2 regions of the Microbacterium sp. P5_E9 genome follow, and region 2 is predicted to be linked to the other one. Evidence: predicted binding sites of a transcription regulator. Region 2 holds the regulator's gene; the other holds the start of a gene.
What was found. Region 2 encodes HrcA, which represses chaperone genes, less so after heat shock. Its sites were predicted from a motif close to TTNGCACTCGNNNNNNNCGAGTGCNAA; they were not measured.

Region 1 (4,207 bases), on a different contig from region 2:
TAGACCGACGCCGCCTGCGTGTCGTAGGCGACCCTCCGGCGCTGGGATTGGGTGCCGGCGGGATCGCCGAGCACCGTGACCGTGCCGCCCGCCACCACCTGCACACCGACGATGGAGCGCATGAGCGTGGTCTTGCCGCAGCCGGACGGTCCCATCAGCCCGGTGATTTGACCGCGCGGGATGTCGAGATCGATGCCGTCGAACACATCGGTTTTTCCTCGGCGCACGCGGAGTCCGCGGATCTCGACCGCGTTGCGGACGTCGACGCTCATGATCCGGCGGCGAGGCGGGATCGCGATTTATTCATCACGCGGTGAATTATGCTCTTCGCGCTGAGCGCGGTCAAGAGCCGCCCGCGCGCCTAGGGTGCAGGGTTCGTGGCCTTGCCGTCGAGCCAGAGCGTGTCGGACGGATCGCTGTGGGTTCCTCCCGAATCGACGTGCTTGACGTTGATCTTGGGGCCCTTCGTGATCACGTGCACCAGTGCCATGGCGTGGCCCCGGCCGAGCCCGTAGTCCTCGGCGAGCCAGGTGACGATCTCGCCGGCCTTCGTGCCGGGGCCGAAGCCCTTCGCGGTGGCGAGGTCGATGAACTGGCGGGGGGTGAGCCCGGTCTTGTCCTCGATGTTGTCGAGATATGCCTGGAACGTCATAGGTTCTCCTCTCACCCGGCGGGGGGCCGGTCTCCGGTCAGATAGTGCTGCAGGTTCGGGCCGACCCACGCGACGAGATCGTCGACGGATGCCGCGGCCGCGGCGGGAAGCTTCAGCACATGCCGGGCGAGCAGCATGCCGGCGATCTGCGAGGCGACCAGGCTCGCCCGCAGCTCGGCATCCGGGTGGTCGAGGTCGGCGGCGATGCGGCCGAGGAGCTCGCGGGAGAGGAACGCTGCAAGCAGCGGCGTCGCGAGCCGGTTGCCGATCCCGGCGCGGAGCAGCACCACCCCGCGCTTGCGCACGTCGGGCTTCTCCCAGGCCTCGAACACGTAGCGCGCGATGCGGGCGCCGAGCTCGTCGCGCGGGCCGGCGAGCAGAGCCGGGATGTCGACATCCGGCCGCATCGGAGCATCGACCGCCTCGGCGAAGAGATCCGCCTTCGTGCCGAAGTAGTGGTGCACGAGCGCCGGGTCGACCCCGGCCCGGGTGGCGATGCCGCGGATCGTGGTGGCGTCGTATCCGCGCTCGCCGAACTCCTCGACGGCCACCGTGAGGATGCGCTCGCGCGAGCCCGACTCGCCGCCGCGCGGCCGTCCGCGCCGGCGCTGCGGCGTGGGGACGGCGTACTCAGGCACGGGCTCAGCCTAGAGCCGAGGCATCCCGCGGCGCTCGGGAGGATCCGGAGACGCGGAACCGCCCCGGTCCTTGGAGGACGCGGGGCGGTTCCGTGCGTGTGCCGCGGATTACTGCTCGACGGGCTGCGGCGCGTCGGCGGTGTCGTGCGTGCTCTCGTGGGCCGTGATGGTCGGGGAGCTCACGTCGGACGCCACCGAGATCTTGCGCGGCTTCGCCTTCTCGCTCACCGGGATCGCGACGCTGAGCACGCCGTTGGCGTAGTTCGCCGTGATGCGATCTGAGTCCACGCCCTGGCCGAGGCTGAGCTGACGCAGGAAGCTCGCGCCCTCGCGCTCGCGCGTGATCCACTTCACCCCGTCACCGGAGGTGAGCGTGCGCTCGGCCCGGATCGTGAGCAGCTGGCCGTCCACGTCGATGTCGACCGAGCCCGGGTCGACACCAGGCAGGTCGGCGGTCAGCACGTAGTGGTCGCCGTCACGGTAGAGGTCCATCGGCATCCGGCGCGGACCGCGGCGGGTGTCGAAGAGGCTCGACGCGAGGCGGTCGAGGTCGCGGAACGGGTCATTCGTGGCCATGGAAATCGCACTCCTTCTGATCGTTCTGAAACTTGAGCCTTATCGACTCAAGTACGTTCAGATTAGCACTCTGGCATGCCGAGTGCCAGAGATTCGCGCACGGCGAACACCGGGCTCCGGGCTATCTGCTCGCGCTGTCCAAACCGCCGTTCGCGGCCGTTCTCTTCGGGCGCGTGGGGCGGTTTCGACCGCGCGAGGGTCAGTCGGCGCGGGCCCAGCGGACGGAGCAGACGGATGCCGCGGCATCCGTCGTCGCAATCCTCAGCACTCGATGACGTTGACCGCGAGGCCGCCTTCGCTGGTCTCCTTGTACTTCGTCGACATGTCGATGCCGGTCTGCCGCATGGTCTCGACGACCGCGTCGAGCGACACGTAGTGGCTGCCGTCGCCGCGCAGGGCGAGGCGAGCCGCCGTGACGGCGGTCGACGCGGCGATCGCGTTGCGCTCGATGCACGGGATCTGCACCAGCCCGCCGACCGGGTCGCACGTCAGGCCGAGGTGGTGCTCCATCGCGATCTCGGCCGCGTTCTCGATCTGGCGGTTCGTCCCGCCCATCACGGCCGTGAGCCCCGCCGCCGCCATCGCGCACGCGCTGCCGACCTCGGCCTGACACCCGCCCTCGGCACCGGAGATCGACGCGTTCGCCTTGAACAGCGAGCCGAAGGCGGTGGCGGTGAGCAGGAAGCGACGGATGCCGCGGCGGCGGTTCGCCTCGGCGATGCGCTCCTCGTCCAGGGCGATCGTCGAACCCGCCAGCGCGTCGACCGGCGCCTGGCCGAATCCCAGCAGCGCGCTGCCGACCAGTTCGCCGTAGGGGGTGACGGCGTTCCCCGCACCGAGCCCGGAGTCGGCGAGGTACCGCCACCAGTACATCGCCACGGCCGGCACGATCCCCGCCGCGCCATTGGTGGGGGCGGTCACGACCCGACCGCCCGACGCGTTCTCCTCGTTGACGGCGAGCGCGAACGCGCCGAGCCACTCCCCCGGGAGTTCGCGGTGACCGGTGGCCTCGGCATCCTCCAGCTGCGCCCGGATCGCGCCCGCGCGACGCTTGACCCGCATCATTCCGGGCAGCACTCCGTCCGCGCGCAGGCCGGCCTCGATGCAGCTCGTCATGGCGTCCCAGATCGCATCGAGGCCCGCCGCGATCTGCTCGTCGGAGCGCAACGCCTGCTCGTTGATCCGGGCGGCCTCGGCGATCGTCAGACCGCGCTCGTCGCACGCGGCAAGAAGTTCCGCGGCATTGTCGTAGTCGAGCGGGAAGGGGCGCGCCGCGACCCGCTGGGGCTCGCCGTCGCGCCGGATGAATCCCCCGCCGACGGAGTAGTAGGTCTCCTCGGCGAGCACGGCATCGGCCTCGTCGAGCGCACTGAGCGTCATCGCATTCGGGTGCCCCGGCAGCCGGGTGCGCGGTAGAAAGGTGACGCCCTCCTTCGAGAAGGGGACGGGGTGCGTGCCGTCCAGCAGCAGCGCGCGGCCCTCGGGCCAGTCGGTCCATGCCCGGCGCACGGCATCCGGATCCACCGTGCGGGGATCCAGGCCCTGCAGCCCCGCGACGACGGCGTCGGGGGTGCCGTGCCCGATGCCGGTCGCGCCGAGCGAGCCATAGAGGATGCAGCTAACGCGCGCCACGCGGTCGAGCAGACGGTCCGAGCGCAGGCGGTCGGCGAAGTCGCGGCCGGCCCGCATGGGTCCGACCGTGTGGGAGCTCGAGGGTCCTACTCCGATGGAGAACAGCTCGAACGCCGAGACGTAGGCGCTCATCGCCCCAGGCTACGCCCCGCCGCGCGGCGGGGGTCGGAACGGCCGGCACCCGGCAAGGCTCAGGCCCGCTGGAAGGCCACGAGCCCGACGGTGTTGCCCTCGGAGTCCCGGATGAACGCCTGCCACTCCTCGTGTCCGGCCGGTCCGAGGCGGTCGTCCTCGTGGGTGAAGATCACGTGCGGGTGCGAGATGATCTCGGCGAGCCTATCGAGGCGCTCGATCGCCTCATGCACGTTGTCGACGTGCAGATAGATGAGCGCCGTGGGGGCATTGCGATCGAGCAGCAGCCGCACCCCCTCGAGATCGAAGAAGAGCAGTCCGGGCGGATCGAAGAGTCCGGTGGGCTTGGCGTGCAGCAGCCTCGAATAGAACGCGGCCGCGCGCTCGAGATCATCGGCGTGCTGGGCGATCTGGACGAGTCTCATGACCGACCTCCGGGGGGCGAGGTGACGGATGCCGCACCCGCAGGAGGACGGATGCCGCCGCTCAACGCTACTCCCCGAGCACTCTGCGCGGGCCGCCGCCAATGCGCCTCAGCGCTGGTTGCGCGCTGGGGCGACCCGTCGTCCGCTCGGAC
Region 2 (4,207 bases):
GCGCATCGGCAGCGGCGATGTCCGGTTCCAGACCGCCAGCGACGCGCTGCTGTCGTGGACCGCGCAGCGGGGCGCCGGCCTGAACATCAAAGACGTGCGGCCCGCGTCCGGTCCGATGTACTCGGGCGTCAGCTTCGACGCCGAAGGCAACCCCATCGCGCCGAGCCGGGCCGAGGCCGATCAGCGCTTCGACGCCGACGGCACACCGTATGTCGCCGCGGGCACCACGATCACCGTCGAGGGACGCGTGCGCGGGATGGATGCCGATGGCGAGCTGCGCGTGATCTTCGCGATCGAGGAGCCGCGGCGGGTCGGCTTCGCGCTCGGCACCGTCGACGGTTCGGTCGTGAGCGGCGAGGAGTCGTTCATGCTCGAGTGGCACCAGAACGACGAGGTGTGGTTCACGGTCCGCGCGTTCGACGCTCCCGCCGCGTGGCTGTATCGCCTGCTGCCCGCACTCACCCGGCGTCGGCGCCGGGAGCTGTTCACGCGGTATCTGCGCGCCATCTCGCCGCTGTACACGACTCCGTCCTGATGGGCGCGGCGCTCCCGCTCGGCGAGCCCGTGCCGTCCAGCGGGGCGCTGCCGGACGGCGTGACGATCGACCCGGATCAGCAGTTCGGCGTGTATCTGCATGTCCCGTTCTGCCGCGTCCGCTGCGGGTATTGCGACTTCAACACGTACACGTCGGGCGAGCTCCAGGGCGCTCGGCAGGACCAGTACGCCGACACGCTGCTGCGGGAAGTCGCACTCGCACGCGACGTGCTCACCTCGGCCGGCGGCATCCGTCCCGCCTCGACGGTGTTCTTCGGCGGCGGCACCCCGACGCTTCTTCCCGCGGGGGATCTCGCGCGGATGCTCGACGGCATCCGGGAGACGTTCGGCCTGGTCGACGGCGCGGAGATCACGGTCGAGGCCAACCCCGACACCGTCACGCCTGCTGTGGTCGCCGAGCTCGCCGCGGCGGGGGTGACGCGCCTGTCGATCGGGATGCAGTCCGCGGTCCCGCATGTGCTGGCCGCACTCGACCGCACCCACAACCCGGCGAACGTCGCCACCGCCGTCGAGGCGGCGCGCGCTGCCGGTCTGGACGTGAGCCTCGACCTCATCTACGGGGCTCCGGGGGAGTCGCTCGACGACTGGCGGCGTTCGCTGGAGACCACGATCGCCCTGCGCCCCGACCACATCTCGGCCTACGCGCTCATCGTCGAAGAAGGGACCAAGCTGCACCGGCAGATCCGCCGCGGCGAGGTGCCCGCCCCGGATGACGATCTGCAGGCGGACATGTACGAGCTGGCGGATGAGCTGATGGCCGCCACCGGGTGGGAGTGGTACGAGATCTCGAACTGGGCACGCGATGCCTCGCAGCGCTCGCGGCACAACCTGGCGTACTGGCAGGGCTATGACTGGTGGGGGTTCGGACCCGGGGCGCACAGCCATGTCGCCGGCGTCCGATTCTGGAATGTCAAGCATCCGGCCGCCTACGCCCAGCGGCTCGCCGTCGGGGAATCGCCGGCCGCCGGCCGGGAGCAGCCCGACGGGGTAGCCCGCGAACTCGAATCCGTGCTGCTGCGCTCGCGGATCCGCGAGGGACTGCCGGTCTCGGAGGTTCTCGGCACCGGGCGCCACGCCGTGGCGGGCCTCATCGCAGACGGTCTGATCGACGGCACGGCCGCCGTGCACGGGCGAATCGTGCTCACGCTGCGCGGCCGGCTGCTCGCCGACGCGGTCGTCCGCGCGCTCACGCCCTGACGCGCCTCCGGCTCTCCGTCGCCGGATCCGGTAGAATTGGCACTCGCCAGAAGAGAGTGCCAGTCCAGCAGGTCAGCGTGAGGAGGCGGCATGGTCACCGATCGAGGTCTGCAGGTGCTGCGGGCGATCGTGCAGGACTACGTCGACACCCGTGAGCCCGTCGGCAGCAAGGCGATCGTCGATCGTCACGCCTTCGGCGTGTCCGCGGCGACGATCCGCAATGACATGGCCCTCCTCGAGGAGGAGGAGCTGATCGCGGCGCCGCATACGTCCTCCGGGCGCGTGCCGACCGACAAGGGCTACCGCGTCTTCGTGGACCACCTCGCCGCGCTTCGGCCGCTCACTTCAGCCCAGCGCCACGCGATCGGCTCGTTCCTCGATGCCCCCGGCGATCTCGACGACCTCCTCGTGCGCACCGTCCGCGCCCTCACCCGGCTGACCGGTCAGGTCGCCATCGTGCAGTACCCGTCGTTCGCGCGGGCCAGTGTCTCGCACCTCGAACTGGTGCAGATCGGCTCGGGGCGGATGATCGTGATCCTCGTGACCGACACCGGCCGGGTATCCCAGCGGGTCGCGCTCGTGCGGGTCGACCTCGACGACGACGCCATGGCCCGACTGCGCACCACGGTCTCGGATCTCATCGTCGGCCGTCCGGTGCGAGACGGCGTCCAGCGTGTCGCCGACTTCCTCGCCGCGGCGCAGACGCCTGGCAAGACGGATGCCGCGGCGAACGCGGTCGTGCACGTCGTCGCCGAAGAGCTCGACGAGTTCCGGCAGGACCGCCTGGTGATGGCGGGCTCAGCGAACCTGGCCCGCAGCGAAGCAGACTTCCGCGGGAGCATCTACCCCCTCCTCGAGGCGATCGAGGAGCAGGTCACGCTCCTGAAGCTCATGAGCGAGATGGTCGCGGACGAGCACGGTCTCGCCACGAGCATCGGACGCGAGAACGAGGCGTTCGGCCTGGGCGAGGCATCCGTCCTCGCCAGCGATTACGACGCGACGGGCGCGCGGGCACGAGTGGGCCTGCTCGGTCCGATGCGGATGGACTATCCGACGAATCTCGCGGCGGTGCGTGCCGTCGCGCGGTATCTGAGTCGGATCCTCGACGACGAGCACACGCGCTGACGGTATGACCATACGATCCCGCGCACAGCGCGGGCGGGAAGGCGATTGTGGCTGACCACTATGAGGTTCTCGGCGTCGCGCGCGACGCGACGCCGGACGAGATCAAGAAGGCGTACCGGCGCCTGGCGCGCGAGCTGCACCCGGACGTGAACCCGGGGGCCGACACTTCGGAGCGATTCAAGCTCGTGACGCACGCGTACGACGTGCTGAGCGACCCGGAGCAGCGGGCGCGCTACGACATGGGCGACTCGCCCTTCGGCGGGGCGGGCGGCGCCCAGGGCTTCGGCAGCTTCGGCGACATCTTCGAGACGTTCTTCGGCGCGGCATCGGGCGGCGGACGGCCGGGGCGCCCGCGTTCGCGGCGCGAGCGCGGCCAGGACGCGTTGGTGCGCGTCACGCTCGAGCTCAAGGACGTCGTGTTCGGCGCGCACCGCGAGCTGGAGGTCGACACGGCCGTCCTGTGCGAGACGTGCACGGGTTCGTGCTGCCAGCCCGGCACCTCGCCGGTGACCTGCGACATCTGCCACGGCGCGGGACATGTCCAGCGCCAGGTGCGCAGCCTGCTCGGCAACGTGGTGACCAGCCAGCCCTGCGGCTCCTGCCAGGGCTACGGCACGACCATCCCGTACCCCTGCGCGACCTGCCAGGGTCAGGGCCGCGTCCGCGCCCGCCGCACGGTGTCGATCGACATCCCGGCCGGCGTCGAGACCGGTCTGCGGCTGCAGCTCCCGGGCTCCGGCGAGGTCGGGCCCGCCGGTGGTCCCAACGGCGACCTGTACCTCGAGGTGACCGTCGCGGCCAACGAGATCTTCAGCCGGGAGGGCGACGACCTGCTCGCCACCCTGCAGGTCTCGATGCCGGATGCGATCCTCGGCACGACCACGACGATCGAGTCCCTCGACGGTCCGGTCGAGCTCGAAGTGCGCCCTGGCATTCAGGCCGGCGACGTGCTTACGATCAAGGGCCGCGGCATCACCCCGCTGCGTGGATCCCAGCGCGGCGACCTCCGCGTGGGCGTCCACGTCGTCACCCCGACGCGGCTCGACCACAAGGACCGCGTGCTGATCGAGGAGTTCGCCAAGCGGACGAAGCTCCCGGCACCGCACCTCGCGGAGTTCCACCAGGGCCTGTTCGCAAAGCTCCGCGACCGCTTCCGCCAGGGCTGACGGATGCCGCTGCACTTCCTCCTCGATGAGCCCACGCGGGCGCTGCCAGGCGACGCCGTCGCGCTGACCGGACCCGAGGCGCATCACGCCGCGGCGGTCCGGCGCCTGCGGACCGGGGAGGAAGTCAGCCTCGGCGACGGGCACGGCGCCTGGCTCGACGGGGT

Region 1: ACXJ3V_RS03750 (Hsp20/alpha crystallin family protein) is a predicted target of HrcA. The motif match lies at 1,929-1,955, and genes of this name have one in related genera.

Annotation. Positions count from the first base shown of each region.
Region 1 is NZ_JBFUMV010000002.1:76,268-80,474, reverse strand. It holds gene ACXJ3V_RS03765 (ABC transporter ATP-binding protein) at 1-272, opposite strand, end outside; gene ACXJ3V_RS03760 (DUF4287 domain-containing protein) at 362-652, opposite strand; gene ACXJ3V_RS03755 (TetR/AcrR family transcriptional regulator) at 664-1,290, opposite strand; gene ACXJ3V_RS03750 (Hsp20/alpha crystallin family protein) at 1,399-1,866, opposite strand; gene ACXJ3V_RS03745 (L-serine ammonia-lyase, iron-sulfur-dependent, subunit alpha) at 2,128-3,630, opposite strand; gene ACXJ3V_RS03740 (VOC family protein) at 3,690-4,055, opposite strand; gene ACXJ3V_RS03735 (formate/nitrite transporter family protein) at 4,164-4,207, opposite strand, start outside.
Region 2 is NZ_JBFUMV010000001.1:374,427-378,633, forward strand. It holds gene ACXJ3V_RS01900 (DUF1990 family protein) at 1-535, shown strand, start outside; gene hemW (radical SAM family heme chaperone HemW) at 535-1,752, shown strand; gene hrcA (heat-inducible transcriptional repressor HrcA) at 1,843-2,877, shown strand; gene dnaJ (molecular chaperone DnaJ) at 2,925-4,043, shown strand; gene ACXJ3V_RS01920 (16S rRNA (uracil(1498)-N(3))-methyltransferase) at 4,047-4,207, shown strand, end outside.